Regions from separate parts of the Neisseria sp. 27098_8_112 genome, predicted to be linked through region 1. Evidence: predicted binding sites of a transcription regulator. Region 1 holds the regulator's gene; the other holds the start of a gene.
The links. The regulator sigma-54, encoded in region 1, starts transcription at its own class of promoters, with help from an activator protein. The targets are predictions, from matches to a motif close to CTGGCACGCTTCATGCTT.
Positions count from the first base shown of each region.

Region 2: O3682_RS02275 (pilin) is a predicted target of sigma-54. The motif match lies at 6,702-6,719, and genes of this name have one in related genera.

Region 1 covers NZ_JAPWBB010000011.1:69,253-85,755, forward strand. The annotation lists gene O3682_RS08425 (two-component system sensor histidine kinase NtrB) at 1-164, opposite strand, end outside; gene parC (DNA topoisomerase IV subunit A) at 235-2,538, opposite strand; gene O3682_RS08435 (MFS transporter) at 2,747-4,069, opposite strand; gene O3682_RS08440 (LacI family DNA-binding transcriptional regulator) at 4,270-5,313, opposite strand; gene pgi (glucose-6-phosphate isomerase) at 5,571-7,211, shown strand; gene ftnA (non-heme ferritin) at 7,383-7,880, opposite strand; gene ftnA (non-heme ferritin) at 7,897-8,382, opposite strand; gene O3682_RS08460 (hypothetical protein) at 9,294-9,467, shown strand; gene O3682_RS08465 (AmpG family muropeptide MFS transporter) at 9,729-11,018, shown strand; gene hpf (ribosome hibernation-promoting factor, HPF/YfiA family) at 11,080-11,394, opposite strand; gene rpoN (RNA polymerase factor sigma-54) at 11,444-12,799, opposite strand; gene lptB (LPS export ABC transporter ATP-binding protein) at 12,983-13,717, opposite strand; gene lptA (lipopolysaccharide transport periplasmic protein LptA) at 13,788-14,318, opposite strand; gene lptC (LPS export ABC transporter periplasmic protein LptC) at 14,299-14,880, opposite strand; gene O3682_RS08495 (KdsC family phosphatase) at 14,877-15,413, opposite strand; gene O3682_RS08500 (KpsF/GutQ family sugar-phosphate isomerase) at 15,480-16,454, opposite strand.
Region 2 covers NZ_JAPWBB010000002.1:132,672-149,174, reverse strand. The annotation lists gene O3682_RS02305 (Na(+)-translocating NADH-quinone reductase subunit A) at 1-1,296, opposite strand, end outside; gene O3682_RS02300 (sodium:proton antiporter) at 1,634-3,052, opposite strand; gene O3682_RS02295 (YbaN family protein) at 3,495-3,854, opposite strand; gene O3682_RS02290 (DUF1415 domain-containing protein) at 3,869-4,465, opposite strand; gene O3682_RS02285 (Lrp/AsnC family transcriptional regulator) at 4,583-5,065, opposite strand; gene O3682_RS02280 (pilin) at 5,456-5,914, opposite strand; gene O3682_RS02275 (pilin) at 6,034-6,537, opposite strand; gene glnD ([protein-PII] uridylyltransferase) at 7,328-9,889, opposite strand; gene O3682_RS02265 (helix-turn-helix domain-containing protein) at 9,906-10,202, opposite strand; gene O3682_RS02260 (TIGR01244 family sulfur transferase) at 10,641-11,081, opposite strand; gene O3682_RS02255 (M61 family metallopeptidase) at 11,160-12,911, opposite strand; gene ccoN (cytochrome-c oxidase, cbb3-type subunit I) at 13,244-14,677, shown strand; gene ccoO (cytochrome-c oxidase, cbb3-type subunit II) at 14,702-15,313, shown strand; gene O3682_RS02240 (cbb3-type cytochrome oxidase subunit 3) at 15,318-15,515, shown strand; gene ccoP (cytochrome-c oxidase, cbb3-type subunit III) at 15,515-16,503, shown strand, end outside.

The DNA.
Region 1 (16,503 bases):
AACTCAACGTCCGGCAACGAAATGCCAATCAGGTTGCCGCCCGTGTAGCTGCCGAAAGAGTGCAAAACCAAAAGCGGTAAGACAATGGCTATTCGGGCAATGTTGATTACACCGGGAATCCGCTCCCTCAGATTACCCAGTTCTTGAAGATTGGCTCTGTTCATAAATGAACCTTTTTTTATTATCATGCAATGTCGTATAAATTTAATTTATTTAGATATATTTGTTCTTGTTTCAGGACAAACTTTTCAGACGGCCTGATATTTCCAATACCTTGCCTTTTTTACCGCGTTTGCCGTCAATATCGGCAATACGCAGTTTTTCCTGATGTTCTGCACCGCGTCGGCCGACCGATACAACGGTAAACTCAGGAGAGGTCGTCACCATAATGTGTTCCAAAGATGCACCATCGGCCAACGACATCAGCTGCAAACCGCGGCCTTTAGGCATGACTTTAAGCTCGCCGATGGAAAACGCCAAGAGGCGGTGGTCACTGCTGGCCAGTACGACTTTGCAGTCGGGATTGATCAGCGAAGAAGCATAGACGGCAACCGGCGGCAGGACGGTTTCGCCGCTGTCCACGGTCATGACCACTTTACCCGCTTTCACGCGTCCGACCATATCGGACAACTTGGCGATGAAGCCGTAGCCGCCACTGCCTGAGAGCAGGTAGTGCTGTTCGGGCTGGCCGGTGAGCATGGCGACGGGTTTTGCGCCGTTTTGCAACTCGATTAAGGATGAAACCGGTACGCCGTCGCCTCGTCCGCCGGGAATTTCGGCGGCATCGAGCGTGTAGGTTCTGCCCAATGAATCGAGGATGACGACGGGTAAAACAGTGCGGCCTTCGAGGGTTTGTTTGAGGTGGTCTCCTTCTTTGAACGCGGTTTGGCTCAAATCAAGGTTATGCCCGGCACGGCTGCGTATCCAGCCTTTTTCCGACAAAATCAGCGTGATGGGTTCGTCGGCGGTAGTCTGCGTCAGCACGGCGCGTCCGGCCTCTTCCACCAGCGTGCGGCGCGCGTCGCCAAACTGCTTCATGTCCGCCTGCATCTCTTTGATAATCAGCTTGCGTTTTTCGTTTTCGTCGCCCAAAAGGATATTCAGACGGCCTTGTTCTTCGCGCAATTCGTTCAATTCTTTTTCGAGTTTGAACCCTTCCAAACGCGCCAACTGGCGCAGGCGGATTTCCAAAATGTCTTCGGCTTGGATTTCGGTCAGCCCGAACGCCGCCATCAAATAGGCTTTCGGATCGTCTGATTCGCGGATGACTTTAATCACTTCGTCGATGTGCAGAAAGACTTTCAGACGGCCTTCAAGGATGTGCAGCCGTTTTTCCACTTGATTCAAACGGAATTTCAGACGGCGTGTTACGGTCACGACGCGGAAATCCAACCATTCCTGCAAAATTGTTTTCAGGTTTTTCTGCGCAGGGCGGTTGTCCAAACCCATCATCACCAAGTTCATCGACACATTGCCTTCCAGCGAAGTTTGCGCCATCAGCGTGTTGATGAAGGTATCGGTATCGATGCGGCTGGATTTTGGCTCGAACACCAGACGCACGGGATGTTCACCATCTGACTCGTCGCGCACGCGGTCGATTAAATCCAGCATCAGCTTTTTGGTATTGAGCTGGTCTTGGTTCAGCTGTTTCTTGCCTGCTTTCGGTTTCGGATTGGTTTGCTCTTCGATTTCGGCAAGAATTTTGGCGGAATTGGCGTTCGGCGGCAGCTCGGTCACAATCACGCGCCATTGTCCGCGCGCCAGCTTCTCGATTTCGTAACGCGCACGCACGCGCACGCTGCCCTTGCCGGTTTCGTAAATCCGGCGCAATTCGTCCGCCGGCGTGATGATTTGACCGCCGCCGGCAAAATCAGGCGCGGGGATGTATTGCATCAGGTCGGCGGTTTCCAGCGTTGGCTTTTTCAACAGCGCAACTGCCGCCTGTGTGACTTCGTTTAAATTGTGCGACGGAATTTCGGTCGCCATGCCCACAGCGATACCCGACGCGCCGTTGAGCAAGACCATAGGCAGACGTGCTGGCAGGTGTACAGGCTCGTCAAACGCGCCGTCGTAGTTCGGCACGAAATCCACCGTCCCCTGATTGATTTCGGACAACAGCAATTCCGCAATCGGCGTCAGCCGCGCTTCGGTGTAACGCATCGCTGCCGCCCCGTCGCCGTCGCGCGAACCGAAGTTGCCGATGCCGTCGATTAAGGGATAGCGCAAGGTAAAATCCTGCGCCATGCGGACCATCGCTTCATAGGCGGAACTGTCGCCGTGCGGGTGGTATTTACCCAAAATCTCGCCGACCACGCGCGCCGATTTCACCGGCTTCGCCCCCGACGTCAAACCCATATCGCGCATGGCAAACAAAATACGTCGTTGTACAGGCTTTTGGCCGTCTGAAACTTCAGGCAGCGCGCGGCCTTTGACCACGCTCATGGCGTATTCGAGATAGGCGCGTTCGGCGTACTGACCTAACAGCAGGTAGTCTTCGCCGATAGGAGATGGGCTTGGAGCGGAAATGTGTTCTGTCATCAGGATGGTAAAACGAAATAAATTAAAGAAGGATATTGTAAAGCAAAATCGGTAGTCATAGCCAATTTGAGTGATGAACGGTAGCGCAGCGACAATAAGGCTTACCGGATCAGGTCAGCAAATGGAATCCGTTTCGACAAAAAAGGCCGTCTGAAACCATTTCATGTTTCAGACGGCCTTTTCATTTTGGTTTTAAATCAAAACTTCGTTATTCTGCAGTAGCCGGTTTGGCCGCAGTTTTAATGGTTAAAGTCAATGCGGCGGCAATGGCCAGGGAAACACCGGCAAAAGTCATCGCGTTGGCAGGGTTTGAACCCAAGAAAGTTCTGTACACCCAGCCGAAAGATACGGTTTCAATCAGCATTGGAATCACAATCATCATGTTCACAATACCCATGTACACGCCGTAACGTTCTTTCGGAATAGAACCGACCACAATCATAAACGGCACGCCCATCATACTTGCCCAGCCGACACCGAAACCAATCATCGGAGCAAACATCAGGTATTTATTGCCGATGTGCGGAATGGTGAGCAAGGCCAGCGCGGCAAGGGTAACAGCAAAGGCGTGAACATATTTGGCGGCGTATTTGCGTGCCATCCACATCAGGCCGAAGGCGGAGATAAAGGTTACGACGTTGTAGCAAGCGTTTACCAAACCGGTCCATGCAACCGCTTGACTATACGCTTCGGTATTTTCAACAGTCGAATCCCAAACGGATTGAACGATACTGTGGGAAATATATTGCCAGTAGATAAAGAGTGCGTACCATTGGAAGAGATACACCAAAGCCAGTTGCCACAGGGCAGTCGGCATTTCGCGTACAGCAACGATAATATCTTTAACAGCATGAGCAGGACCGCTTGGTTGCGCTTTAATGGCCGCCATTTCCTCAGGACTAGGCTCATGTTCAGGTGTCGATAACACAGTAACCAAGACCGAACCGATAGAGCAAACTGCACCAATATAGAAGGAACCAAATACCCAATACGGAATACCCGCTTCAGAAGTCTGTTGCAACCAGCCGATTTGCTGGAAGATGTAGAGGGAAACGTTGGCCAGTGTAATACCCAAACCGGTAAACACAGACTGCATCAAGAAACCGGTATACTGTTGATGTTCAGGAACGGTATCAGCAATAAAGGCACGGAAAGGTTCCATCGCGGTATTGTTACTGACATCCAAGAGCCACAGCAACAATACGGCCACCCACAAGGCGGTAACGTGCGGATAAATAAAGAGACAGAGGCTGCAACCGATGGCGCCAATCAAGAAATACGGACGGCGGCGGCCCAATCCCGGCACCCAAGTGCGGTCACTCATCGCACCAATCATCGGCTGCACCAGCAAACCGGTAATCGGACCTGCCATATTCAAAATCGGCAACTGGCTCGGGTCGGCATGAAGAAAGCTGAAAATCGGATTAATTGCAGTTTGCTGCAACCCGAAGCTATATTGAATACCGAAGAAACCGAAGTTCATCAGCATAATCTGGCGAAGTGTCATCGCCACTTGTGGGGAGATTTTCATAGGAAGGCTACTCCTGGGTAATAAACTATGGAAACAACAAACTCCAATTTCAGCGGTATGACGCTTTTATTGTATTTGGGCTGCCCTTTTTACTGAGGCAACTCCGTTTTCAGACGGCCTTTATTTTGACCGTTCACATGAATCTTATTTTGATGTGTGTTTGTGTTGTTTAAAGCTTATTATTTTCAGGCCGTCTGAAACTATTTATTAATCACAGACTGACGCCAGATGGTTTCCCCAACGACCTTGACTGGCCGAACCGAACCGGTCGGATGTTCAATATGTTGAAACAGCAAATCCGCCGCCATCGCGCCCATACGCAGATACGGCAGTTCGGTACTGGTCAACGGCGGAAACAGCGTCTCCGCAATCGCGCTGTGGTTATCATATCCGGCAACAGAGACTTGCTCGGGAACCCGCACGCCGCGCGTCCTCAAAATCCCGTACACGCGTACTGCCATTTCATCGTTACCACAGCAAATTACCGTCGGCGGAAGCGGCAAAGACAGCAGCTTCAAAATAGCCGAAATCAAAGACCCGCTGTCATTGCTGAAGTCAGGATAGCCAGTTTGCACCAAATCAGGATCGAAGACAATATCCGCATCAGCCAAAGCACGGCGGTATCCGGCCAATCTCAATCTTGTCGCTTCCACGCCCGGCTGCAAAGTCACATAAGCAATCCGTTTGTGTCCGCTTTGGATAATCCTGCGCACCAAGCCATACTGCCCTGCTTCGTCATCCGGCAAAACCGACGGCGTACCTGCCAAATCAAAACAGTTGACCAACACCATCGGGCAACGGTTGGGCACTTCCGGCAACAATACTTCCTGATGGAAACCTGCCACATATAAAATCCCCTCGGCACGATGCTCCATAAAGGTACGAATCAGCGGCTCCATCTGACCGGGCTGCCCCGGCTTGTTGTCGATGTCGGCAATCATCAAAATCTTGCCTTGTGCGCGAATCTGCTGCTGAATGCCCTTAATCAAGAACATATCCGGTATGCCGTGTCCGCCCGTATTCTCGCCTGTCCGCGAAATGGCGCCGGTAATCAGACCGACCAATCCTGAACGGTGTGACCGCATAATCCGCGCCGCAGAAGACGGAATATAGCCCAAAGCAGCAATCGCTGTTTCTACTTTGGAACGGGTTTTATCACTGACCGGCGCATCGCCGTTAATCACCCGGCTGACCGTCTTGGGAGATACCCCGGCATAAGCAGCGACATCATAAATTGTAGCCATCTTACGGACCCGTCCCGACAAGATTTCAATAATGTTACATAGGATAACACAGCAGACATCGGTGTCATACCCCCTTTTTTACAGAAACTTGATGATAATCAACCGTTTCTATTGCATTTTGCATACATTTCTTAAACAAAACCGCCCACGCCATCTCCCAAAATCTGTTCAAATTTGTTAAACTACAAGCCACTACAAGAAAGCAGGAAATACCTATCTATCCTGCTTATTTTACCGTTACATACTAAGGAAACGAGATGACCGCATACTCAGACGCATGGCAGGCCTTGGAAGCCCATCATGCCGATACGCAACACGTTACCCTGCGCGAACGTTTCGCTGCAGATGCCGAACGTTTCAATAATATGCACGAAATTCTGCACGGTTTGTTATTTGATTACAGCAAAAACCGTCTGGATGAAAATACCCTTGATTTATTGTGTCAACTGGCCGAAGCAGCCGATTTGCCACAATATATGCAGGCCATGAGCAGCGGTGAAAAAATCAACACCAGCGAACACCGCGCCGTTCTCCACACCGCCCTGCGGCTGCCTGCCAATGCCAAACCTGTTTACGTCGACGGCGAAAACATCGTGTCCAAAGTTCATCACGAACTCAACCGCACCCTCGAATTCGCACGCCAACTTTTAGACGGCACCCACGCAGGCATTACCGGCAAACCGATTACCGACCTGGTTCACATCGGCATCGGCGGCTCCGATTTAGGCCCGCGCATGGCCACACAGGCGCTGCAGCCTTATTGGCAAAACATCCGCGTCCACTTTGTCAGCAACTCCGATGATGCCGACCTGACCCAAACCCTTCTCGGCCTCAACCCCGAAACCACCGTATTCAGCATTGCCAGCAAATCGTTCCGCACACCGGAAACCCTGCTCAATGCCTATGCGGCGCGTACTTGGTACCGCGATGCAGGTTTGCCTGATTCTGGCATCTACCGCCACTTCTGCGCCATTTCCGCCGATGTAGCCGCAGCCCAAAACTTCGGCATCTCCCCCGACAAAGTCTTCGCTATGTCCGACTGGGTCGGCGGCCGCTATTCCGTCTGGTCGCCTATCGGCCTGCCGCTGATGGTTGCCGTTGGCGAAAAAGCATTCCGCAAAATGCTGGCCGGCGCACACGCGATGGACACCCATTTCTTCGAGGCCCCATTCCGCCGCAACATTCCCGTCCTGATGGCGCTCATCAACGTTTGGTACAACAACTTCCAACATTCAGACGGCCAAACCGTTGTCCCATACAGCCACAACATGCGCCTCTTCACACCATGGCTCAACCAGCTCGATATGGAAAGCCTCGGAAAACAGCGTACTTCAGACGGCCAACCCGTTTCCTGCACCACCGGCGGCATTGTCTTCGGCGACGAAGGCGTCAACTGCCAACACGCCTACTTCCAGCTTCTGCACCAAGGCACGCGTCTGATTCCCGTCGATTTCATCGTCCCCATGACCACAATCTACGGCAACCACCGCCAACACCGCTTTACCGTTGCCAATGCCTTCGCCCAAGCCGAAGCGCTGATGAAAGGCAAGACCTTAGACGAAGTACAAATCGAATTGGCCACCCTGCCCCAAGACGAACGCGACCGTCTTGCACCGCAAAAAGAATTCCCAGGCAACCGCCCGAGCAACAGCTTGCTCATCGACAGCCTGACGCCTTTCAACCTCGGCATGCTGATGGCGGCCTACGAACATCGCACCTTCGTTCAGGGTGTGATTTGGCGTATCAACCCCTTCGACCAATGGGGCGTGGAATACGGTAAAGAGCTGGCTAAAACCATCGAACCCGAGCTCGAACGCGGCACGCCAGTACACGACAGCTCCACCAACGGTCTGATCGCCTTCTACCGCAACTGCAACGCAGCATCGAAGACCGTCTGAAAATAAAATGTCCGTAAAACAAGCATATCTGCCTGTCTTACGGGCATTTCAAAACCTAATCGGCGGTAAGAATGAACCGTTAAAGCACCGCACTTTTAGACAAAAGTAGCTAGATTTTGATATAAAAAAAGGCTAAATCGATAATGACTTAGCCTTTTTCATCAGACTTGATTAGTTGTTTGTTGTTAATGCGCCTAAATCTTTATCAACTAAGAACAAACCTTTACCATCTTCACCAAGAAGATTTAATTTATCCAAAATTCCACTGAATAATTTTTCTTCTTCATGTTGTTCAGCCACATACCATTGTAAGAAGTTAAAGGCAGAGTAGTCTTTCTCTTCAAAAGTTCTACCAACTAATTCATTGATTTTAGAGGTAATTAACTTTTCATGTTCATAAGTTAATTCAAGTACTTGTTTCAATGATGAAAATTGATGAGGTGGTTCATCAATTTGTGTGATGATAGCCAATGCGCCGGTCTCATTTAAATAAGTGAAGAGTTTACGCATATGCTGCATTTCCTCAGCCGCATGCTCTGATAAAAATTTTGCAGCTCCTTCGAAACCTTGTTGTTCGCACCAGGCGCTCATTTGTAAATATAAGTTAGAAGAATAAAACTCTAAATTCATTTGATCATTTAATAGTTTAATCACGCTATTTGATAACATTTTATTTCTCCTATTCTTATAAAGTTTTTAATTCACGATCAATGTAGTAGAGCGCTGTACCACTTTCACCAAGAAGTTTGAATTTATCAACAATACTGTTAAATAATTTTTCTTCTTCATGCTGTTCAGCTACATACCATTGTAAGAAGTTAAAAGTAGAGTAATCCTTTTCTGCAAAAGTACTCTCAACTAACTCATTAATTTTAGATGTCACTAGTTTTTCGTGTTCAAGTGTTGTTTCAAAAACTTCTTTTAATGAAGCGTAATCGTGTTTAGGGGCGTCAATTTTACCTAACAAAGGCATTCCACTGGTTTCGCTCACATAAGTAAACAACTTTTGCATATGTTCCAATTCTTCATCGGCATGACGAAGTAAAAATGCTGCAGCGCCTTCATAACCATGTTTATGGCACCATGCACTCATTTGCAAATAGACATTTGATGAATACAACTCGAGATTAATTTGTTCGTTTAATTTTGCTGTAATTGACTTACTTAGCATAACTAACTCCTTTTCTTAATGCGGTTAATAGATGTATCACAATACAAAATTTGTATTTGCGGATGAATTTTACTCATTTTATTGAGAATAGTCAATTTTATTTTATCAATTTTTATTGTAACCAATTAATTTAAAAGGATTTTATAAATAAATCATTCTCATTTATTTCCATTTAATGAAATGAGTTATCAATATCGTCTTTGCCTAAATTCTCTAGAGAAATGATGAGGTGTTGGAAGGAGAATCGTAGATTTCCAAAGTTTTTTGCTCTCACTTATCAACTCCAAAATACTGGATAAATAGAAAACATGAAAATTCAATGTTTTTTATAGAATTACGCATCAAAGCGATATAGTTTCAAAGTAGGTTATCCTTAATATTTGAATGTGACAATTACCATTTATTATTTAACATAATATACATATTGTTGAAAAATCTACTGGTTAACTTCAATCAGGGAAAGCATGAAGAAGTTAGGAAGTTGGTTGGAAAGTTGATTAGGGTAGATTTTATTCAAATGAAAGACTAGGCTATGAAATCAAAATTTGTGTATAAGTTACTGGTAATTTCAAAGTACCTGTACATTTTAATTTGTATATCAATACCAATCGTTTTTATTTATGAAAGCTACCAAGGAGATAATGTTGATTTTATGATTTATATTCATGCTTTTATTATTTTTTCCATATTGGGTGTATTGACTCAATATTCTACATCTAATTTTTTTGAAAAGGAAAAATAACATGATTGAACTATCCATTGAGGATCTGGAACTAATTTATGGAGGAGGCTTAGGAGAGAGAATCCTTCAAGGAGGAGCAAATGGTGCATAAATAGGAGGATCAATTGGTGCAGGTATTGGTCTGGGTGTCGGTATAGCTTTTGGCAGTATTCCTGCCGGACCAGCTATTATGGTCGGTGGCACAATTGGTGCTGCTGTTGGTGCTGCAACTGGTATGGGTGTTGCAGCATATGAGTATTACCAAGAAACTCAGCCTAAAGGGACAGTAACGGTCGGTCCGATTTCTGCTTTTGCTGTGGACAAATCAGGAAACGGCTACACTGACGGCACAAATTACCACTGATATTTCTCATCGTTCAAACGATCTCTAGGGGTCGTCTGAAACTTTCTTAACTTCAATTTTATAAATACACCCAAGCAACCCTTCTTCCGTCCTGAAGTCTCCGTTGCCCGCCAAACCAGTTGTTCCAACAAAAGGCCGTCTGAAACTTAATTTGTTAAAGTTTCAGACGGCCTTTTATTATTCTATAAAAATAACAGAAGTTCATTCGCCATATCATTCATCTTTGCTACAATATCCCTTTTCTTTTTTATTGATTCCACTATGACAACCGCACCCCAACCCAGCACTTGGCGCAAGATTTTTTCGCGCAAAATGCTGATTTGTATCTTTACAGGCTTCACTTCGGGGTTGCCGCTTTATTTTCTGATCAACCTGATTCCGGCATGGTTGCGCAGCGAACATGTCGATTTGAAAACCATCGGCCTGATGGCACTTATCGGTCTGCCTTTCACTTGGAAATTTATCTGGTCTCCCGTCATTGATTTGGTCAGATTACCTTTTTTAGGACGGCGACGCGGTTGGATGCTGGTTACGCAAATTGGTTTGCTGCTGACCTTGCTCATTTACGCCTTCCTAAATCCTGCTCAGCATTTATATGTAATTATGGGCTTATCGTTGGTGGTCGCCTTTTTCTCTGCCAGCCAAGATATTGTATTGGATGCATTTCGCCGCGAAATTTTGTCAGATGAAGAATTAGGCTTGGGCAACTCTATCCACGTCAATGCCTACCGTATCGCTGCTTTGGTACCCGGCTCGCTCAGCTTGATCTTGGCCGACTTGATGCCTTGGCACAACGTATTCATCATTACTGCACTATTTATGCTGCCCGGTCTGCTGATGACCCTGTTTTTAGCCAAAGAGCCTGACATTCCACCATCTGTGTCGCGTACATTTGCCCAAACAGTCTCTGACCCTTTCAGTGAGTTCTTCTCCCGCAAAGGAATCAAACAGGCCATATTGGTATTGCTGTTTATCTTTCTCTACAAACTGGGCGACAGCATGGCCACTTCTTTGGCTACACCGTTTTATCTGGACATGGGCTTCAGCAAAACCGACATCGGCCTCATTGCCAAAAATGCCGGTTTATGGCCTGCTGTCATTGCCGGTATTGTAGGCGGTATTTGGATGATAAAGCTCGGCATCAATAGAGCTTTGTGGATTTTCGGCGTGGCGCAATGGGTTACTATTCTAGGCTTCGCCTGGTTGGCAAATTTTGGCAAGTTTGAAACCATCACACTGACAGAACAAATGATGCTTGCAGCTGTAATTGGTGCAGAAGCAGCGGGCGTAGGTCTGGGTACAGCAGCATTTGTTGCCTATATGGCTCGTGAAACCAATCCTGCATTTACAGCCACACAATTAGCCCTCTTTACCAGTCTGTCAGCCGTTCCACGTACATTTATCAATGCTTCGGCAGGTTATCTGATTGAAGCGATGGGTTACTTTAATTTCTACTGGCTATGTTTTGCTTTGGGCATACCGGGCATGTTGCTGCTGTTTAAAGTAGCACCATGGAATGGCGAAAAAGTGAATACCCGTTTGCAAGGCTAAATCTCCTTAACAAACAAAAGGCCGTCTGAATAGTTCAGACGGCCTTTATCATACAAAAACTTTATTCGGCAGCAGGTTTGACAGTGCTGCGGACATCGCCGCTTTTTTCTTTATGTTTCAAAACAGCGCGGTCGAGTTTGTCCATCAAAACATCAATCGCGGCATACATATCCTGTTCAATCGCTTCAACGTGCAAATCTTTGCCTGCCAAATGCGCATCAGCTTCGGCTTTTTGATTGACTTTTTCCACCGAGAGCGTAATGGTCACGGAGATGATGTTGTCAGCGTGGCGATTGATTCGTGCCAACTTATCGGAAACATAGTTTTTGATGGCTTCGGTAACATCAAAATTCAGACCGGTGATTTTCAGATTCATGATACAGCTCCTTCGGTTGATTAGTCCGTCAAAACGGATCGGAATATATCTACTCGGTAAATTTTCGTTTGTGTGCCGGTGGTATGCCTAATGATTCTCTATATTTTGCAACTGTACGTCTGGCGATTTCAATGCCGCGTTGTTTTAATAATTTGACGAGGGTCTCGTCCGAATAAGGTTTGCTACTGTCTTCACTTTCAATCAGCTGGCTCAATACAGCTTTGATTGCGCCTTGGCTGAACCCTTCGCCGTCATCGTCGGCATTCACTGCCTGTGTGAAGAAATAGCGTAACGCAAACAGGCCGCGCGGGCAAGACAAATATTTCTGATTGGCGGCGCGCGAGATGGTACTTTCCGCCAAACCCAATTCGGCGGCGGCATCTTTCATCAGCATGGGCGACAGGCCGATTTCGCCGAAGACGAAAAAATCTTCCTGATTTTTGACGATATACTCGGCAAGGCGGATGACTGTGCTTTTGCGCAATTCCAAAGAATCAATGCACTGTTTGGCCTCGCTGATTTTTTCCTTCCACTCCGGCGCGCCCTCTTCCGCCGATTTCATCAGGTTGCAATATTCCTGATTGAGCTGTAGCTTCGGCCAGACTGCTTCGTTGCTGATGACTTCCCAGCCGTCCTTGCCCTCTCTCACCCAAACGTCAGGCTGAACATAAGGCGTAGGCGTGGCAGAAGCGAAGCCGTAAGCCGGATAAGGATTCAAGCCGGCAATCATATCGAGCGCGGCTTCTATGGTTTCGCTGTCGGCCTGGGGATAGAGTTTGCGGAAACGCAGAACGTTTTGTTTGCGGTTTTTGCCTAACTCTTGAAGCGAACTTTGCACCAAATGCGCGGCCATTTGTCTAGCCGGAGAAGCCGGCAAACGCATTAATTGCAGCATGAGCGACTCGGTCAAGTCAGCCGCAGCCACGCCGGGCGGATCAAAGGTTTGCAATACATCCAGCGCGTTTTGCAGGGCCTCTTCGTCCAGCATCCATTCTAACGGCGTGTGGTTGATGATTTCTTCGAGGCTGTCGGTGAGATAGCCTTGTTCGTCCAAAAAATCAATCAAGACGTGAACATAGGCTGCTTCCACTTGCGAAAGCGGATGCTCGCACACTTGGGCATGCAGATAGTGTTTGAAATTCTCTTCTTCGGCGATGTTGCTCCAAATATCTTCGGCATCGTCGCCACTCAACTGCTGACCTGCGCGCGGCATGGTTACCGCACGGTTGAGCCCGCTATCGGCAAACTCATCGGTTTCCGGACGCTCAAGCAGAGGATTGTCTGACAACCAGTCTTCCACTTCGCGCTCAAGCTCAAGACCCGACATCTGCAAGATACGCAAAGACTGCTGCAGCCGCTGATTGAGCTGCTGGGTCTGTTTGAGTTTAAGGACGAGTGAAGACATAATGTTTAATTCGAAATGTATGGATAGTTTTTCAGACGGCCTTTATACGGAGGGCCGTCTGAAAAACTAGGTTATAGGTATTATATTTGTATTCTTAGTAATTATTTCAATATTTACAGATACCCTCAATTGAAATGAGAGCCTCATGTGAAACCGGTTTTACGATTGCCGTCAAATATGCATTCAATATTTGAAATTTTCACCCAAGTAAACCGAACGGACTTGTTCATTGTTGACCAAGTCGTCCGGCTTGCCTGAAGCCAATACCGTACCGTCGCTGATGATGTAAGCACGGTCGCAGATGCTGAGGGTTTCGCGCACGTTGTGGTCGGTAATCAATACGCCGATACCGCGTGATTTGAGGAACTCGATGATTTTCTGAATATCGATGACGGCAATCGGGTCAACGCCGGCAAAAGGTTCATCCAACAAAATGAAACGCGGCTGCATGGCCAACACGCGCGCGATTTCGACACGGCGGCGTTCGCCACCGGACAAAGACGGCGCAGGGTTGTTGCGCAGGCGTTCAATGTTCAAATCGGCCAACAGTTTTTCAAGTTCGGCATCGATGCGGCTTTTATCCTTCATGCTGATTTCCAAAATGGCGCGGATATTTTGTTCCACGGTCATTTTGCGGAAAATCGAGGCTTCCTGCGGCAGATAGCCGACGCCGAGGCGGGCGCGTTCGTGAATGGGCAGGTGGCGCAACTCTTGGCCGTCCAGCATCACGCTGCCTGCATCGGCGGCAATCAGGCCGACAATCATGTAAAAGCTGGTGGTCTTACCCGCGCCGTTAGGGCCGAGCAGGCCGATGACTTCGCCGCTTTCGATTTCCAGGGAAAAGCTTTTGACGACTTGGCGTTTTTTGAAACTTTTTTGCAAGTTTTGAACCACAAGACGGCTGTTGTTTGCGCTCATATTCTGTTGACTTTCGATATTGACCTCAGGCCGTCTGAACCTTTTTCAGACGGCCTTTTTGTGTGTTTTCTTATTTGTTTTTCTGCGTGCTGGACGGCTGGATGACAACGCTGACGCGACCGGATTTGGCGGCGGATTTCACACCGGATTTGGCGCTGCCGTTGATGGTGTAAACCTCGGTTTTGGTGTTGTAAGTGATGACCGCACCTTCGGCCACATCGCCGCCGCGCTGTACTTTGGCATTGTCGGTCAGGGTAACCAGACTGGCTGCGGAAGAATACGTTACAGTATTGGCTTGGCCGTTGACCACGCCTTTGCCGCCGTCCAACTCTTGGCTGAATTTGACGGGCGAGCCGGTGGCTTTCATCAACTGCTCGCTTTTGTCGTTGCGTGAAACGGTTACGCTGCCGGCACGGATATTGAGCGTGCCTTGTTTGATGATGACGTTGCCGGAAAAGGTGGTGCTTTGGTTGTTTTGGTCAAGCGAGCCTTGGTCGGCTTCGATTTGAATCGGCTGCTTGCTGTCGCTTTGCAGTGCAAAGGCCGGGCTGGCGGCAAAAACGGCAACAAGGGCTAAGATTTTACAAATTTTTTGTATCATAAATTGTGGCTTTCACTTTGGAAGGGAAATTCAGTAAACCGGTTTTGTGATCATAAGTCATGCCGTTTGCCTGACCGCTGGACTGTCCGTATTGGAAAGTAACGGGGCTGTCGGTATGGGCGTATTGCGCCTCGGTATCGACATTCAAGCGTTCGGTTTTGACGATGCCGGCCAAACGCTTGGCATCTGCCGCTTTGTTTAAGACAACATTCTGTTCAAAAACGACTTTCTTGTTTTGAATATTGTACGCTGCTTTGTCACTGCCGACTTCGTACAGCAGGCTGCCGTCGCGGTAAAACGAAAGATGCGGTTTGTCCAAATGCACGTCCGCACTATTCGGATATTGGACGGCATCGACCGCGCTCAGGTTTTCTTTCAGACGGCCTTCTTGGTCAAAACGTTTGCCGTTGATGCCTTTCATCGAATATTGCGGCTCATTCGGATTGAGGACGACTTCTTCGACTTGTACTTCGCTGATGCGGCCGAGCCATGCCGCCAGTGCGCCGAGTGAAACGGCCAACACCAGCGGAAAAGCGATTCCGTAACGCCATCTGATTTTCATCGTACATACTCTTTCAAAGCAGGTTCAAGCGTACCTTGTGCCTGCATAATCAAATCGCACACTTCACGCACCGCGCCTGCGCCGCCGGAACGTCGGGTTACATAATGGGCGTATTGCAAAGTAAACCAATGCGCTTCAGGGACGGCGACCGCCAATCCGCAACGCACCATCACGGGCAAATCGACAACATCGTCGCCGACAAAGGCGCACTCATGCTCCTCCACACCGGCCTGTTCGCGTAATTGGGCGTAGGCGGCACGTTTGTCGTGAATGCCTTTGAAGTAATAGTTGATGCCGAGCTGCTTCACGCGGATACCGACGGAAGGCGCATCGCGGCCGGTAATAATCGCCGTTTGCACGCCGCTGGCCTGAAGCATTTTCAAACCATGTCCGTCCAAAGTGTGGAACGATTTGATTTCTTCGCCGTTGTCGCGGATAAAAATGTGGCCGTCGGTCAAAACGCCGTCCACATCCAGTATCAGCAGTTTGATACCTAAAGCGCGTTGTTGCAGGTCGGAAGAGAGGTTTTGCATAAGGTTTCCTTATTTCAGACGGCCTATTCTAGCATAAGGCCGTCTGAAAACGTTTTTGCCGTCGATTCAGACAATTCGTGCCATCAATAAATCGTGCATATTCAGCGCACCAATCAATACGCCGTTTTCTTCGACCACCAGCAAACCGTTCACATGGCCGCTTTGCATGGCTTTCAAAGCTTCAGTGGCAAGGCGGTCGGCGGAAATGGTTTTCGGCGAAGCATGCATGATGTCGTCCACTTTCAAACCCGCAAAGCTGTCGCGTTCTTGAAACAGACGGCGCAAGTCGCCATCGGTAAATACGCCTTTCAGACGGCCTTCGGCATCGGTTACCGCCAACATACCCAAGCCTTTTTCACTCATGCGGACAATGGCTTCTTTCAACGGCGTACCCAACAAAACGGCTGGCAGGGCTTCTTCTTTGTGCATGATATCCGCCACGCGCAGCAACAGGCGTTTGCCCAGGCTGCCGGCCGGATGGCTTAAAGCAAAATCATCCGGCGTAAACGCACGCGCCTGCAATAAAACCACAGCCAGCGCATCGCCCAACGCCATCACGGCGGTCGTACTGGAAGTCGGTGCAAGGCCGAGCGGACAGGCTTCTTTAGAAACCGCCGCGGTAATATGGATATCGGCATGACGCGCCATGGTCGAAGTCGGATGGGCAGTGATACAAATAAGCGTGATGTTTTTACGTTTCAACGCCGGAATAATCGCCGCAATTTCATCGCTTTCGCCGGAATTAGAAATGGCAACCACGACATCGTGATCCACAATCATGCCCAAATCGCCGTGCGCCGCTTCGGCAGGATGGACGAAAAACGCAGGCGTGCCTGTCGAAGCCATGGTCGCCGCCATTTTGCGGCCGATGTGTCCGGACTTGCCCATGCCGGTAATGACGACCCTGCCCTTGCAGTGCAACAACGCTTCTGCCGCACGGACAAAATCATGATCCAAAGCCGCCGCAATTTCACGCAAACCTTCGGCTTCCGTATCCAATACATCGCGCGCCCAGTCGAGATAAAGTGTGTTTTCCGCCATCAAAGCCACCTTTCGTGCTTGAATTTAGGTTTGTTTTGCCCAAATTAAT
Region 2 (16,503 bases), on a different contig from region 1:
GTATTCGTATTTACCCGGGCAGACGAAGCTGCACAAAGCGAGGTCTTCTTCGTCCAATTCCAAGCAACCCAGTGCCTGAGCGCTGTCGGTATCGCCGACGATTAAATCGCGCAAGAGCAGGGTAGGCAGGATATCCAAGGGCATTACGCGCTCATAAGTGCCGATTGGTACCATGGCGCGGTCACCGCCGTTGACGGCTGTGTTGAACTTGAAGAGTTTGTTTTTCAGGAAATGGCCGAGAGTGGTGCGCGTGATGGAGTATTTGTCCGGTTGTGGCGCAACCCAGCCGAACAGCTCTTTGCTGCGGCCTTCTTCGATAACGGAAATCTGATTGTGGTAGCGGCCGAGGTAATCGTGCGCGCCTTGTGCAATCGCGCCGTTCAATACTGAGCCGGAAATCACGCGGTTGTCTGCATCAACCAATTCGCCCGCAGTAATTTGCGATACTTTCGCACCCAAAACGGTACGCAAGAGGCGCGGTTTGTTGACTTGAGAGCCACCCAAGGCAACAACGCGCTCGGTGTTCAGACGGCCTGTTGCAAACAAACGGCCAATGGCAATCACATCTTGATAATTGATGGTCCAAACGGTTTTGTTCGCACCGACTGGCTCGATGAAATGAATGTGCGTGCCACTCAAACCGGCAGGATGCGGGCCGCCAAATTCATGTGTTTCGATGTTGGCAGCGTTTTTAGACGGCACGTCTGCGCCTGCTGCTTTACACACATGGATTTTACGCTCAGTCAGGCGGCTCAATACCAACAGGCCGCGTTTGAAGTCTTCGGCGGCTTCTTTGATGATGACCGTAGGATCGGCAGCCAGCGGATTGGTGTCCATCGCATTAACGAAGATGGCGAACGGCTCGGCATCGACGGCAGGGATTTTGCTGAACGGACGGGTACGCAGCGCAGTCCACAAACCGGATTGGATCAGGCTGCGGCGCACTTCTTCGCTGCTCAATTTTGCCAGCGCTTCAGGTGCGTAGCGTTCGAACTCGATTTCGTCGTTGCCTTCAACGGCAATCACGACTGACTGAAGTACGCGCTTTTCGCCACGGTGAATCGCGGCGATTTTGCCTGAAGCCGGAGCGGTAAATACTACGCCCGGATTCTTTTTGTCTTCAAACAGCACTTGGCCTTTTTTGACGGCTTCGCCTTCCTTGATTTTCATCGAGGGGCGCATGCCGACATATTCTTCGCCAAGCAACGCGACTTCGGTAATGGCCGGGCCGTCATAAATGACTTGCTCCGGTCTGCCTGCGATAGGCAGGTCTAAGCCTTTTTTTATCTTAATCATAAGGATGCGTTACTTTTTGGTGGGTTGAGATTCGGATGTCGGATTGTTTTTTCAGACGGCATGTAATGCTTTGAAACAAAGAATGGGCTGTCTGAAAAAAGCAGAGGTTTGCTATAAAAACAACGAATAAACGCAAACAACAAAGCTTTAGATTTTATCAGGTATAGGCTGCTTTATGTCAGTTTTACGCTTATTTTTACGGGAAAAGTGGGAAAAAAGTAGGAATATGTAATCGAGTGTTAAGAGAAATAATTTTTAACTGATTGATATTTAAACGCTATGTTTGATGATATAGCTGAAAATAAAAGGCCGTCTGAATTTCAGACGGCCTCTAAGTTTAAAAGAGCTGCCAAACGAAGAAAATCATCGTATGCAGGGCAAACAGCGGTACCAATACAATCACCGACCATGCCATGTAGCCGAAGAAGGAAGGCATCGGTACGCCGCGTTGTTCGGCAATGGCTTTGACCATGAAGTTCGGCGCATTACCGATATAAGTGAGCGCACCCATAAATACGGAACCCATGGATACTGCCAGCAGCGAATGGAACAGATGGCCTGTCATCAAGGCTTGGGCATCGCCACCGGCCATATTGAAGAACACCAAATAAGTCGGCGCGTTATCCAAGAATGCCGACAAAATGCCGCTCATCCAGAAATACATCACATTAATCGGATTGCCTGCCGAGTCGTGAACCAGAGAAACAACGGAAGCCAATGCACCTGTTTCGCCGGCTTTCAAAATTGCCAAGACGGGGGAAATGGTAATGAAAATACCCAAAAACAGTTTGCCCACTTCGGCAATCGGCTCGAAGTTGAACTCATTGCCTGCGCGTACCTGTTTGGGTGTAATAATCCAAGATACGGCGGTCAAAGCCAGCAAAATGCCATCGCGCATCAGGTTTTGCAAGGCGTAATGGCTGCCCAAGATTTCAAAGCCCGGATGATTTGGTTTCCACAAGCCGGACAATAAAACCGCGCCGACAACACCGGCCAGTAACAGGAAATTCCATTTGCCGTAAATTTTGATTTTTTCTTCTTTATCGGAAGGGGCGGGAGCAAGGTGCTCGCTTTGTTCACGGTTGAAGTGTCGGCTGTCGATGATGTAGAAAACGGCCAGCAAAACCACAGAACTGATCAATACAGGCATCAGCATGTGTTTGACCGTCCACATGAAATCTACGCCTTTCAGGAATCCTAAGAACAGAGGGGGATCGCCTAAAGGAGTCAGACCGCCGCCGATATTCGCTACCAAGAAAATGAAGAAAATCACAATGTGAACGCGGTAGTGGCGTTTATGATTGGCTTTCAAAAGCGGACGAATCATCAACATAGCCGCGCCTGTCGTCCCCATGATGGACGACAAAGCCGTGCCGACTGCCAACAGGGTTGTGTTCAATTTAGGCGAGCCGTGCAAATCGCCGCTGACAAAAATACCGCCTGAAATGGTATAGAGCGCCAAAAGCAGCAGGATAAAGGGGATATATTCTTCAACCAACGCATGGGCAACGGTATGCACGCCGGCTCCAAAACCAAAGGTTATGATAAACGGCGTTAAAAACAGCAGCGTCCAAAACGCTGTAATTTTGCCGAAGTGATGGTGCCAAATACGGGAGAAAAACAGAGGTCCGAGTGCAATGGACAAGAGAATCAGTGCAAACGGCAGACCCCAAAGCAGGCTTGCGGATGAGCCGTCAAAATCAGATGCCGCAGCAGGAAAGGCGGCAAGAAGCAGTAAAAATGAGAGAGAGCGCATAGTATTTCCTTTTTATTCTGTTGCGCCGTGAGGAACTTCGTTGAGAAAGCACGGCGGTGAAATATTCAGGCCGTCTGAAAATATCCAGACGAACTGCGCGGTTGTGCCAGGGGAAAGTATAACGCAAAGCAAGTGTTAAGGGACGGTTTAGAGTGTTGGAATCAAAAGAAATGTTGATACAAATAAAGAAATAAAAGCGATGGGCGTAGTTGGAAGTAGTAAAAAAATGTTTTTGAAACAGGAGTTTAAAATATCGAAAATAATACTATCGAAAAAATGCTTTGAATTAATTTTAGCTAAAATTTACATTTGATTGAATAAATGGAGGCCGTCTGAAAAATGAGGGTTGAATAGGGTGTTTTGGTTCTTACTGATTGTTTTAATGGATAAATTGGGTGTGAAAATAAAAAACAGGTAAGCGAAAATGCCCACCTGTTTTATTTTATGCCTCCGGCCGTAACCACATCCACACTGCCACGCAACTACAGAAGACTGATGATACGGCACCAATCCACCAGCGTTCCGGAAATTGCCAAAACATAAACAGGCAAGAAAGGGCCATCATGCCGATAGCGAAGAACTTTGCCTTGCGTGGCACGGCGCCGTTGTTTTCCCAGTTTTGTATGATCGGACCGAAATGGCGGTGATGATACAGCCAATTGTGAAAGCGCGGCGAGGCTTTTGCCCAGCAGGCGGCGGTCAATAAAATGAAAGGCGTAGTCGGCAGTAATGGCAGGAAAATGCCGATAATGCCCAAGACGAGTGACAATGCGCCGCAAAAAATCAATAAATAGCGAACCATCTTCCCATCACCAATTATTTGTTTTCAGATGGCTTGTGATGCGGAAATGGACAACGCGGAATGTCTAATTTATCCCAGCCCTCATGCCCCATTTTTTCCAGCAGCGCGATATTGCGGTCAAAAATTGCCGAGGCATCGGGAAATGCTTCAGCCGCTTTGGCAATGCTGTCTTCACGAATCAGGTGCAAGGTCGGGTAGGGCGAGCGGTTGGTGTAGTTGCTGATGTCGTCGGCTTCTGTGCCTTCAAATTGAAAATCAGGATGGAACGGCGCAATTTGGATAACGCCTTCCAATTCGTTTTCTACAACCGCATCATCGGCAATTTCCAGCATTTGGTTGAAGGTTTCAAAATCAGGGAATAGCGTCGGATGAACCAGTAAAGTGGTTTCCAATTCCGAAGCGGGCGTATTGCCCAGAAGCTGCAATTCACGATCCAAGTCCTCAAGGAAACCGTCTAAATGACGGGCTTCGCTGACAACGATGCGAACCAGGTTTTTAACGTGCGGCGCTTTGGCAAACGGGCAAAGATTCAGCCCGATAACGGCTTTTTCCAACCATTGTTTGGTATGTTCTGAAACAGTATTGGTATCGAGATGGGCGGTGTCTGTCATAGTAAAAGCTTATGTGAATTATTCTTAAAAAGTATACAAGTGTATGGGCTTGAAAGCAAACCATTGGAATTTAAAAGGCCGTCTGAACAACAGACGGCCTTTATCAGTTTCAAATCATTAATCCTGAACCAAATGAACCAAAGGCAGAGCGGTCGTGTTTTTAATTTCTTTCAACACAAAACTCGATTGCGCATCTTGCACACCGTGGTGTGAAAGCAGCGTGTCCAAAACAAAATGGGAAAACGCGTTCATATCGGTAAAAAATGCATGGAGCAGATAGTCGGTTTCGCCTGTTAAAGCAAAGCAGCTCAATACTTCCGGCCAAGCGCGGACAGATTCGGAAAAATCCTCGCGCGCATCTTTTGCCTTGCTAATCGATACACGGATAAAAGCCTGCAAACCCAAGCCCAAAGATACGGGAGAAAGCTGGGCGGCATATTTTTGAATAATGCCTGCATCTTCAAGCTGCTTGAGACGGCGCAGGCAGGGAGAAGGGGAGAGTGCCACCTTTTCAGAAAGCTCAACATTGCTCAACCGCCCATTTTCCTGCAAAACCTGCAGAATCTTTAAATCCGTTTTGTCCAAGTTTAGATGAGGCATGTTGGTTCTCCCAATGTAGGCAATGTATGTTTTAAAAATGAAAAATGCTTAAAAATAAAGACTTGTATGGTTAAATTATATATTGAGTTCAGATGTGCGACAAATTGTCTTATAAGGAGTGTTGCGAATTTGTTTTATGTAGTTGTGAAAAGATGAAGGCCGTCTGAAACTAATCAAGATCAAAGTTTTATGTCATATTGTGATTAGGTATAAAGAGGCCGTCTGAAAATGAATTTCAGACGGCATTTATTTTCGTAATGTGATCATTCAGGCTCTTAATGACCTTGTTTTGGAGAGTTTTGTTCTTTTGATTTGTTCGTTTTCCGCGTTTGTATTTGGCTTTGTTTGGGGTTTTCTTCGCAATGTATTTTTGTGTTTTGGGAAATAAGCTTACAAGCTTTGTTTGCAGGATACGGGAAGGAAGTGTGTATCCATGGTGCCACCGCAAGACCAAACTGTTGTGCCTTTGGTATTACCTGTTTTTGCAAAACTTGGTGTCAGGTGGATTTCGGTATTCTTCACAGGTACAGCGGCTTGATTACCGATGGCGGCAACAATAGTGCCGTTATCTTCAATACGGACAATCTTTACATAGTTGCCGACTTTATTGTCGTCTGAAGCGAGTTGCTTGATATTGAGGTCAAGCGGCAAGCTGCCTTTATCCGCATAGGCTTCTTCAACATAGCTTTTCATACTGCCTGCCAACAAAATGCCTTCTGCTACTTGTGCTCTGGCAACATAGTTTTGGTATGCAGGAAGAGCCGCTATTGCCAAAATGCCGATAATGCCGATAACAATCATCAACTCAATCAGGCTAAAGCCGGTTTGGGCTTTGCGTAGTTTTTTCATTTTTGAGTATGTCGTTTTCTTATTTTTATTTTATAAAGCAAATCCCATAATTATTATGGGATTTGCTTCGAGTCGAATATCTTTTGTTAGATATTTAAATTAGATTAGCTAGCTTATTTTTACGCAGCTGGTTTTTTCTCATCTGGACGGCAAGAGGAAGGCAAGAATTTTGTAGCTACGCCATCAGTTGCACCTGGTTTACAAGTCCAAGTGAAAGATCCGTTGCCAGTTGTTTTGGCATCGTTACCTTCTCCTGTAGTTGTAGTTGCTGTTGGAGTAAGTGATACGGTTTTATTTTTAATTTCGTTATTGACGTTTGCTTCTTTCATTGTGGCGGTAATAACACCATTAGCTTCGACTTTTACTTGTTTAACATATTTCCCCTCAATGCTTCCCTCGTCTGCAATACCCGCTTCTTTATTGCTAGTAGGCCATTTGCCTTTATCTGCATAGTATTCAACAATAGCAGACTTTTGACCTTCCATCAAAGTGATGGCTTCAGAAACTTGGGCACGTGCAGTGTAGTCTTGGTATGCAGGCAGGGCGATAACTGCCAAGATGCCGATAATCGCGATGACGATCATCAATTCGATCAGGGTGAAACCTTTTTGGATTGCTTTCATTGATTAAAACTCCAGTTTGAAAGTGTGAATAATTATGTTTAAGTAAAAAGTCCGTAATGTGCTTGGCACTATGTATTATGAGTAAACCATAAAGTAAGAAGGAATATACAGCTTCCGTCGGGCTTGCTGCTTTGAGGCTTGGGCCTTACCGGACGTGTTGTTTCAAGCAGTCGGTGTGCCAAGTATGGGAAATAGGCTGAAAATTTTATTTTTTATTTTTTATTTGTTGTTTTTATTGGGATTATTTTTTAATTTTTAAATTTTGTGAGGTTTTGTTTGAAAGTTTCAGGATTTTTGGGAAATTAGGGGGTTGACGTTTTTTGTCAGTTTTGTGTTTTTTGTGACAGGGAAGGGAGACAAGTTTGGGCGTGTGACGTTTTTGTCAGAAATTAAGCTTGTTCAATAATATGTTAATTGATTTAGATGGACGGTATCTTTATGGATTAATCGGTGAGTTTAATATCTTGTGATTTTATTTTTTTGTTTTTTATGGATTTTATTTTAAATGCGTATTTTGTTTGAATATGGATGAGGAGAAAATTTGGAAGGAAGGATTTTTAAAGAGGGTTTGGTGTAATAGGTGAATGAAAATTTGTTATTAGAATTATATTCATTTTAGTTATGATTTTGGAATGTAGTTTTATGTCAGAAGGAAGTTCTGGTTTAGAATTTTAAGGCTTTGGATTTCTTGAGTGTTTTAGAAGGATATATTCAGGATGTTTATAATTTGGATGTGATTAGGGTGAGCAAAAAATGCTCACCCTATGTTTTTAAGATGTTCAGACGGCCTTTATGGGGTCAAGACTTCGATTAATGCCTGTTTTAGGGTGTTTTGGGTTTGCGGGTCTTGTAGGGATGGACTGTAGGTGATGAAGCTGTCCTCAATGCGCTGATCCAAGGTGGTGATTTTGGCGTAGCGCAGGCTGATGTTGTGTGCGAAGAAGGTCTCGGCGATGTCGGCGAGGAGGTGGGGGCGGTTGACGGCGGTGATGTCTATGGTGTGCCAGCCGGGATAATCTTCTTCGGGGGTGATGATTACGGTAGGCGGAATGGGGATGTGGCGGATGCGGCGGCTGATGTGCGGGCGGCCGCTTTGTTTTTGGATGGTGGTGTTGCCGTGGATGAAGCTGTTGAGTTCGGCTTCGAGTGCGCTTTGGCGGTCGGGATATTCTTCAGGCGGGAGATTGTCGGGAAGTTGCAGGATAAAGGTGTCGAGGATGTAGTCGTGTTCGGTAATGAAGGCGCGGGCGGCTTGGATGTCGAAGCGGTGGCTGCTGAAGATGCGGCAGAGGCGTGCGAAGAGGCGGTCGCCATTGGGCATGAACACCATGACTTGAAGGCTGTTGCTTTGGGGAAGGATACGGCTGCGGACGGCCGGACTTTGGGTGTCGTAGGCGAGGTTTGCGGTGTGCCAGAGGATTTCCCGCGTCTGATGGCGGACGTAGTATGCACTGCCGAGTATGCGGCGGAGTTTTTGTTGGTTTTTGAGGGGAACGGCCGCGCACGTGAGCTGATCGGTCGAGGCTTGTTCGCGTCGATTTGGGAGGCGTTCGGGATCGTGGTTTTTGCTGTTTAAAACGGCGGCGGTGCTGTGGTAGAGGGTTTGGAGCAGACTGGCGCGCCATGTGTTCCAAAGTTTGGGGTTGGTGCCGCGGATGTCGGCAATGGTAAGCAGGTAGAGTGCGTCGAGGTATTCGCGTGTGGGAATACGGCGGCAAAAGGCTTGGAGGACATGCGGGTCTTGGATGTCTTCTTTTTGGGCAACAGTAGACATGAGCAGGTGGTTTTCAACCAGCCATGCGAGGAGGTGGCTTTCTTCTTCGGTGTAGTAGTGGTTGGCGGAGAATTGTTGTGCGTCTTTGATGCCTTCTTTGGCGTGATCGCCGCCACGGCCTTTGGCGATGTCGTGCAGCAGGGCGGCGGTGTAGAGGACATGCGGTCGTGGGTAGGCCTGCATGATGGCGCTGGCCTCGGGCATTTCGTGGCTGTGGGTTTCGATGGCGAGACGGCGCATATTGCGGACGACGGTCAGGATGTGGTCGTCTACGGGGTAAATATGGAAGAGGTCGTGTTGGAGCAGGCCGGTGATTTTTTCCCATGCGGGGAGATAGCGGCCAAGTACGCCGTAGAGGTTGAGAAAACGGAGGGTTTGGGTAAGGCCGGTACCGTGTTTGAAGAATTGGATAAAGCGGCGGCGGTTTTCTGGGTTTTGGGTGAAACGGGTGTTGATTTTTCGTGTGGCCGCCCACCATGCACGCAGGGTTTGAGGCTCGATGGTGGTGATGTTTTGCTCCTGCATGGTTTGGATGATGGTGAAGATGTGTTCGGGATTTTGCTCGAACAGGGCAAGGTCGTTGGCGGCGATTTGGTGGCCGATGCGTTTGTAGCGGCTGTCGATAGGGTGGATATGTTGGGGGCGGCTGGAGGTTTGATGGTTTTTGAGAACCGGAATAAGGATGCCGTTGAGTTGTTTGATGGCTTTGGTGGCTCGGTAGAAGGTGTGCATCAGGGCTTCGCTTCGGCCGCGGATGTCGGGTTGGGTATAGCCTAGGCTTTCGGCTACTTGGGACTGGTAGTCGAAAAGCAGCCTGTCTTCGGGGCGGTCGGCGGTAAGGTGGAGATGAATCCGGATGTTGGCGAGACGGCGGTAGCCATGGGCCAGCATGCCGGCTTCGGTGCGTGTGAGGACGCCGGCGGTAACGAGGGTGGTGGGGTTGCTGTCTATGCCTTGTGCTTTGGCTGTCCAGATAAGGGTGTGGATGTCGCGCAGGCCGCCGGGGCAGGTTTTGATGTTGGGTTCGAGTTGTGCGCCTGTGCCTTGGGATTTGGTATGGCGTTGCTCCATTTCGAGGAGTTTGGCTTCGATAAAGGCGGCTGTGTCGCGGCGTGTGTTGAGTTTGTTTAGAAGTTGGGCGGTAAGGTTGGCATTGCCTTGGAGATGGCGTGCCTCAAGAAAGGCGGTTTCGCCGGTAATGTCGTTTTGGGTACTTTGGAGGATTTCTTCTATGCTGCCGCTTTTGATGGCCGGATTGAGGCGTGCGTCCCAAAGGGTTTGGATAAATTGGGCGGTTTGTTGTTGCAGGCCGTCTGAAAATGGGACCGAGGAAATAATCGCTAAGTCCCAGTCAGAATGGGGGTAGAGTTCGCAACGCCCGAAGCCACCGATGGCAATCAGACTGATGTCGTTGCTGTCGGGGAAGTGGATTTGCCAGAGGGTTTGCAGCAGGGTTTCGGCAGCGGTGATATGGTCGCGGAAGTAAACGGTAGGACGGTTGTTTTGGCGGTAGGCAGTTTCTGCTGCGGCTTTTTGCTGCTGGTAGGTTTGGATGGCTTGTTGGGCGGTGGTCATGATGGTGTCTGGCTGTGAATTAGGCTTGGGTATCGGCAGGTTCGGTCATTTGGCGGAGCATTTCTTGTGGCGGAAGGAGGAGTTTGTAAGGGGCGATTTTAAGCGCGGATGCGATTTTTTCGATGTTGGAAAGGGCGATGTTCCAGCGTTTGCGCTCGACGGCGGAGACGTAGGTGCGGTCAAGTCCGCATTGGCGCGCCAGTTCTTCTTGCGACCAGCCGTGATTAACGCGGTAGAGGCGCATGTTGTAAGCGATAACGGCACGGAGGTCTTGCGGATCGGGCAGGCTTGGAGGGGGAGTGAGTTTATTGACCATGGTATTTTGAGTTTGTGGTTTGAACGATAAGGGGATTTTATACTATTTTTGTGAGGGGAAAGGAAAGGCCGTCTGAAAGTTTTCAGACGGCCTTAAAGAGGGTAGGTATAAAAAAAAGGGGGTGGCTTTCGGCCACACCCAAACACACACACATCAAGAGGAAAGAAAAATCATTTAATAAGAGAGCTGGCTCTTATAGAGGAAAACTGGAGGATTCGGGCTTGGCCCTGAAGCATCGAAAGGCATTATAAATGAAAATAGGGTCAGGGTATTGATACAGGTCAATTCGGGTTTGATTTAGAAAATATATTTTTAGAATAGTGGAAATAAATTAAAAATAAGGTTTGATTGTGAATAAAAGTCATTAGGCCGTCTGAAAGAATTGGTTTCAGACGGCCTGATTGGTTTGAAGGCTACTACTTATATATAAATAAAGTATTAAGCCAAACCTTTATCTTTGGCTTCTTGCAGGCGGGTTTCAAAGTTGCTGAGATTCACGCCTGCCTGTTCGGCTGCGGCAACTACTTCGGCTACAGATGCGCCGTGTTGCACTTGATGATAACCCCAAAGCAGGGAGCAGCGAGTGCCGGTGCGGCAGAAGGCAAGAATGGGAGCCGGAGATTGTTGCAACAGATTTTGGAAGGCTGCGACATCGGCTGCATTGATTTGAGGCGCAACGACGGGCTGGTGTGAGAATTGGTTGATGCCGGCCTCTTTAAACCAGTTTTGTACTTCGGCAAAAGCCGGTTGGTTTTCTTCTTCGCCGTCCGGGCGGTTGCAGATGACGGTTTGGATGCCGAGACGTACGGCTTCTTGGACATCAGCTTCGGTCAGCTGGGGGGCGATATAGAGGGTGTCGGTCAGTTTACGGATGGGCATAGTTTTTCCTTTCTTTATATTAAATGGGTATGTTGATTTCAGACGGCCTGTGAATTAGCAGGCCGTCTGAAGTTTTATTTAATGATTGTACAACCAGTTTTCGAGTTTTTGTCGATCGGTAATGTGCAGCAGGGCGGTATTGGCTTCTGCTGCTTGAACTGTGATGCTGGTTTCACGCAACAGGCCTTGGCGGAAGAAATGGATGGTGGTGCACGTGCCGATAGGCAGTTTGCTCCACTGCGCTGCAAGGTCGTTGCAGGCATAGCCGCCTAAGGCGATGATTTTGTCTTGCGGGCAGAGTCCGGCATTTTCTGCGCTACCGCCATTAAATACATGAGTCAGGATGGCATGATCGCTGCTTTGTTTGAAACGTGCACCGAAATCGTTGGCGGGGGCAACCGATTGGGGTTCGCTGGCAAATGCTTCGCCGTGCTGGCGTGGTAGGGGAATAAAGTCGAGTTTGACACCTACGCTTTGCAGACATTCCGCGAGCGGAATGTCTTCGGTGCTGTATAAGGCCGTCTGAAAGAAGGTTTCTAAATCTAAACCGGTCATTTCTTGGCAACGGGATTGCCAGTGTTTTTCGGGTATGCCTTGATGGGTGTTGCACCAGTCGCGATAGTGTTGCTGCATTACGTTGTTGAGGTTGTATTTGCCTTGGCTTTTTTCACGGATGATGAGGTCGAGGCAAAGTGCGGCCAGTGCGCCTTTTTGATAGTAGCTGACGATGGCATTTGGGCTGTTTTCGTCTTGTTTGTAGAACTTGTCCCATGCGCTGAAGCTGGATTGGGCAAGTGTTTGTTTCAGACGGCCTTGTGTCTGCTGTACGCGTGTGATGCTTTGTGCAAGCAGGGTAAGGTAGGCTTCGGGGCTGATGGTTTTGCTTCGGGCTAGAAAGAGGTCGTCGTAGTAGGAAGTAATGCCTTCGAATGCCCAAAGTTGCTCGGTATAGTTTTCTTGGTCGAGATTGTAAGGTGCGAAGACGGCCGGTTTGATGGATTTAACGTTCCATGCGTGGAAGTATTCGTGGGAGAAGAGGCCGAGCAGTTCGGTATAGGCTTTGTCGGCTTCGCCCATATCGTAAGATGGCAGACTGTGGCGGTCGGCGAGTAGGGCGGTGCTGCTGATGTGTTCCAGTCCGCCGTAGAGGTTGTCGCCCAGATGTAGTAGAAAAAGGTATTCGGTAAACGGGGCAGGGGAGGGGAACATCGCCAACTCGGTTTCGCAGATTTTTTGAATATCGGCGAGGAAGCGGGCGCGGTCGAAATCGGGGTAGATACCGCTTAATGCAATACGGTGGGGAATACCTTGTGCTTCAAAGTTGAGGAATTCGATGATGCCTGTTTCAACAGGGTGATCAATAAGCTCGGCATATGAGGCCGTCTGAAAAGTGGTCGCCGAAATTTGTGGCAGGGTTGTGGCTATCTGCCATGTGTGTGGCAGGGTAGGAAATTCGACTTGGTGCGGTTGTTCCTCTTGTCCGTGTACTTTTAAGAAGAGGCATGCGCCGTCGAAAAAGCCGCGCTCGGTACTGAGGAATGAGCCGCGTACAGACAAGTCGAATGCGTAGACGGTGTAGTAAATTTCCCACGCTCCATTGAGGGCAGGGATTTGCCAATGGTTTTTGCTGGTTTGCGTCAGCGGCTGGGCTTTGCCGTTGCAACGCGCACTGATGTGTGTGATGTGGCGGGCAAAGTCACGGATGAGGTAGCTGCCGGGAACCCAGTTTGGCAGGCTGATTTCTGTTTCAAAATCATTGGGTTGAGTGAATGATAAGGTGATGTGCCATTCATGAGACAGAAAGTTAGGGGTAATTTTGTAATTAATCATAGCTATTGTATAGTTTGCTAAAGTTTATTAAGGATAAGTGTTTTTAAAGGTTAGGTTTAATCTATATCAATAAATTTGTACGAAAAAGGGGGCTTGAAAAAATGCTGTGTCCGATTTATTGGATATGTTTAAATAATTTATTGATTATAAAAGAAATGAGATTATCTCTCACTAAAGGTTTTATGCAATATGGAATGTAATTTTGCTTGGCATGTTGTGGTGTCTATGTTAAATTTAGAAAAATTTGAGCCTTAGCCGTATTGCGCTTTTCATAAACGTAAGGGTTGGGGTGAGATAAAAATTTTTTATACCCATAATTTATGGAGACTTCCATGGACACACAAACTTATAACTACAAAGTGGTGCGCCAGTTTGCCATCATGACTGTAGTTTGGGGTATTGTGGGCATGTTGGTCGGTGTAATTGTAGCCGCCCAATTATTTGCTCCATCCCTTGATTTATCTGAAATTGGACCTTGGTTCCACTTTGGTCGCCTGCGTCCGCTGCATACCAATGCGGTTATTTTTGCATTCGGCGGTTGCGGTTTGATCGGCACATCATACTACGTTGTTCAACGTACATGTAATACCCGTCTGTTTGGCGGTTGGCTGCCTGCATTTACCTTCTGGGGTTGGCAGGCCGTTATCGTAGCTGCGGCCATCAGCTTGCCTATGGGTTACACCCAAGGTAAAGAATACGCCGAGTTGGAATGGCCTATCGACATTTTGATTACGCTGGTGTGGGTTGCCTACGCCATCGTATTCTTCGGTACGATTGCCAAACGTAAAATCAAACATATTTACGTTGCCAACTGGTTCTACGGCGGCTTCATCTTGGCTGTTGCGCTGTTGCACATCGTCAATAATATCAGCATCCCTGCCGGTTTGATGAAATCTTACCCGGTTTACGCTGGTGCGATTGATGCGATGGTTCAATGGTGGTACGGCCACAATGCAGTAGGCTTTTTCCTGACAGCCGGCTTCTTGGGTATGATGTACTACTTCGTGCCAAAACAAGCAGGCCGTCCTATTTACTCTTACCGCTTGTCCGTTGTTCACTTCTGGGCTTTGATTTTCACTTATATGTGGGCAGGTTCTCACCACTTGCACTACACCGCATTGCCTGACTGGACTCAATCTTTGGGTATGGTATTGTCTTTGATCCTGTTCGCTCCTTCTTGGGGCGGTATGATCAACGGTATCATGACTCTGTCTGGTGCATGGGACAAACTGCGTACCGACCCTATTTTGAAATTCTTGATCGTATCTCTGTCCTTCTACGGTATGTCTACCTTCGAAGGCCCGATGATGTCTATCAAAACTGTTAATGCTCTGAGCCACTACACTGACTGGACTGTTGCACACGTTCACGCCGGTGCATTGGGTTGGGTAGGCTTTGTAACCATCGGTTCCGTTTACTACATGATCCCTCGCCTCTTCGGTAAAAACGAAATGTACAGCACCAAATTGGTTGAAGCGCATTTCTGGATTGCAACCATCGGTGTGGTTCTGTATATCGCCGCGATGTGGATTGCCGGTGTGATGCAAGGCCTGATGTGGGGTTCTTTGAACGAAGACGGCACACTGACTTATTCCTTTGTCGAATCTGTAAAACGTACCATGCCTTACTACATGATTCGTTTCACCGGCGGTCTTCTGTACCTGAGCGGTATGTGCATCATGGCATATAACGTTTACCGTACTGCTATCAGTGGTAAAGCAGTTGATGCTGAGATTCCTGCGGTTTCTCAAACTCAACACCACTAATGATAAGAAAGATAGGCTACCAAAATGAAATTACAACAATTAGCTGAAGAAAAAGTCGGTGTACTGATTGTATTCACCCTGCTTGTAGTCAGCGTCGGCCTTCTGATCGAGGCCGTCCCGCTGTTCTTCTCCAAGGCAGTTACTGAACCTGCGCCAGGCGTGAAACCATACAACGCCTTGCAAGTGGCTGGTCGTGATATTTACGTACGCGAAGGCTGCTACAACTGCCACTCTCAAATGATTCGTCCATTCCGTGCAGAAACTGAACGTTACGGCCACTACTCCGTTGCTGGTGAGTCTGTTTATGATCATCCGTTCCAATGGGGTTCTAAACGTACCGGTCCGGATTTGGCTCGTGTCGGCGGCCGTTATTCCGATGAATGGCACCGCATCCACCTGCTGAACCCGCGCGACGTTGTGCCGGAGTCCAATATGCCTGCATTCCCATGGCTCGCACGCAATAAAGTCGATGCCGAGGCAACTGTGGCGCATATGAAAGCCCTGCGTAAAGTGGGTACACCTTACAGCGATGAAGAAATTGCCAAAGCACCTGAAATGCTGGCCAACAAATCAGAGCTGGACGCTGTTATCGCCTACCTGCAAGGCTTGGGCTTGGCATTGAAAAACGTAAGGTAACATCATGGACGCTAACTGGGCTCGCTCGCTCTTTACTGTTTGGGTATTCATCAGCTTTATTTTAGTCCTCTATATTGTGTTCAATAGACGCAATAAGAAAAACTATGATGATGCAGCCAGCAGTATTTTCGATAATGACGAACAAAGGCCGTCTGAAAAGGACGATCAAGCTCAGTCAGTCCGTGATCACGGAGCAAAATAATGAACACAACATCCCAATTTACCAGTAGTTTCTGGAGTATATATATTGCCGTTATCGTCGTGCTCAGCTTCATCGGCCTGGCTTGGCTTCTGCTTTCGCAAAACGTTGTGAAACGCCCTAAAAAAGGCGAAGAAGTAAAAACCACAGGTCATGAGTGGGACGGCATTTCGGAGTACAACAACCCTCTGCCACGTTGGTGGTTTTGGCTTTATGTCTGCACATGGCTGTTTGGCGTCGGCTACCTGATTATGTATCCAGGTATCGGCGATTACAAAGGCCTGTGGGGCTGGAGCAGCCATGGTCAATATGAAGAAGAAGTTGCCAAAGCCAATCAGCAATACGGTAAAGTGTATGCTAAATTTTCCAATATGCCGATTGAGAAAGTGGCTAAAGACCCTGAAGCCCGTGCTATTGCACAAAACCTTTTCAATACCTACTGTATCCAATGTCACGGCTCAGATGCCAAAGGCTCCAAAGGCTTCCCGAATTTGACCGACGACGATTGGTTGTGGGGTGGCGAACCTGAAAAAATTCAGGAAACCATTGAAAAAGGCCGTACTGCCTCTATGCCGGCATGGGGTCCTGCTTTGGGTGAAGAAGGCGTGAAAAACGTAACACAGTATGTTATGTCCCTTTCTAAACCTAAAGGCCAATACGACGAGGAACGCGCCGAACGCGGTAAAGCCCTGTTTAGCGGCCCACCTGCCAACTGTTTCACTTGTCACGGTGACAAAGGTCAAGGTATCCAAGGCCTCGGCCCGAATCTGACCGACGATGTATGGTTGTGGGGCGGTACTCAAAAAGCGATTACCGAAACCATTACCAACGGCCGCAGCAGCCAAATGCCTGCTTGGGGTCACTTCCTCGACAAAGATAAGCTGCACATCATGACCGCTTATGTTTGGGGTTTGTCCAACAAAGACGGTAAAAAAGCTCCTGCTAAAAAAGCCGAGCCTGCTCCGGTAGCTCAACCTGCCGATGCTTCTGC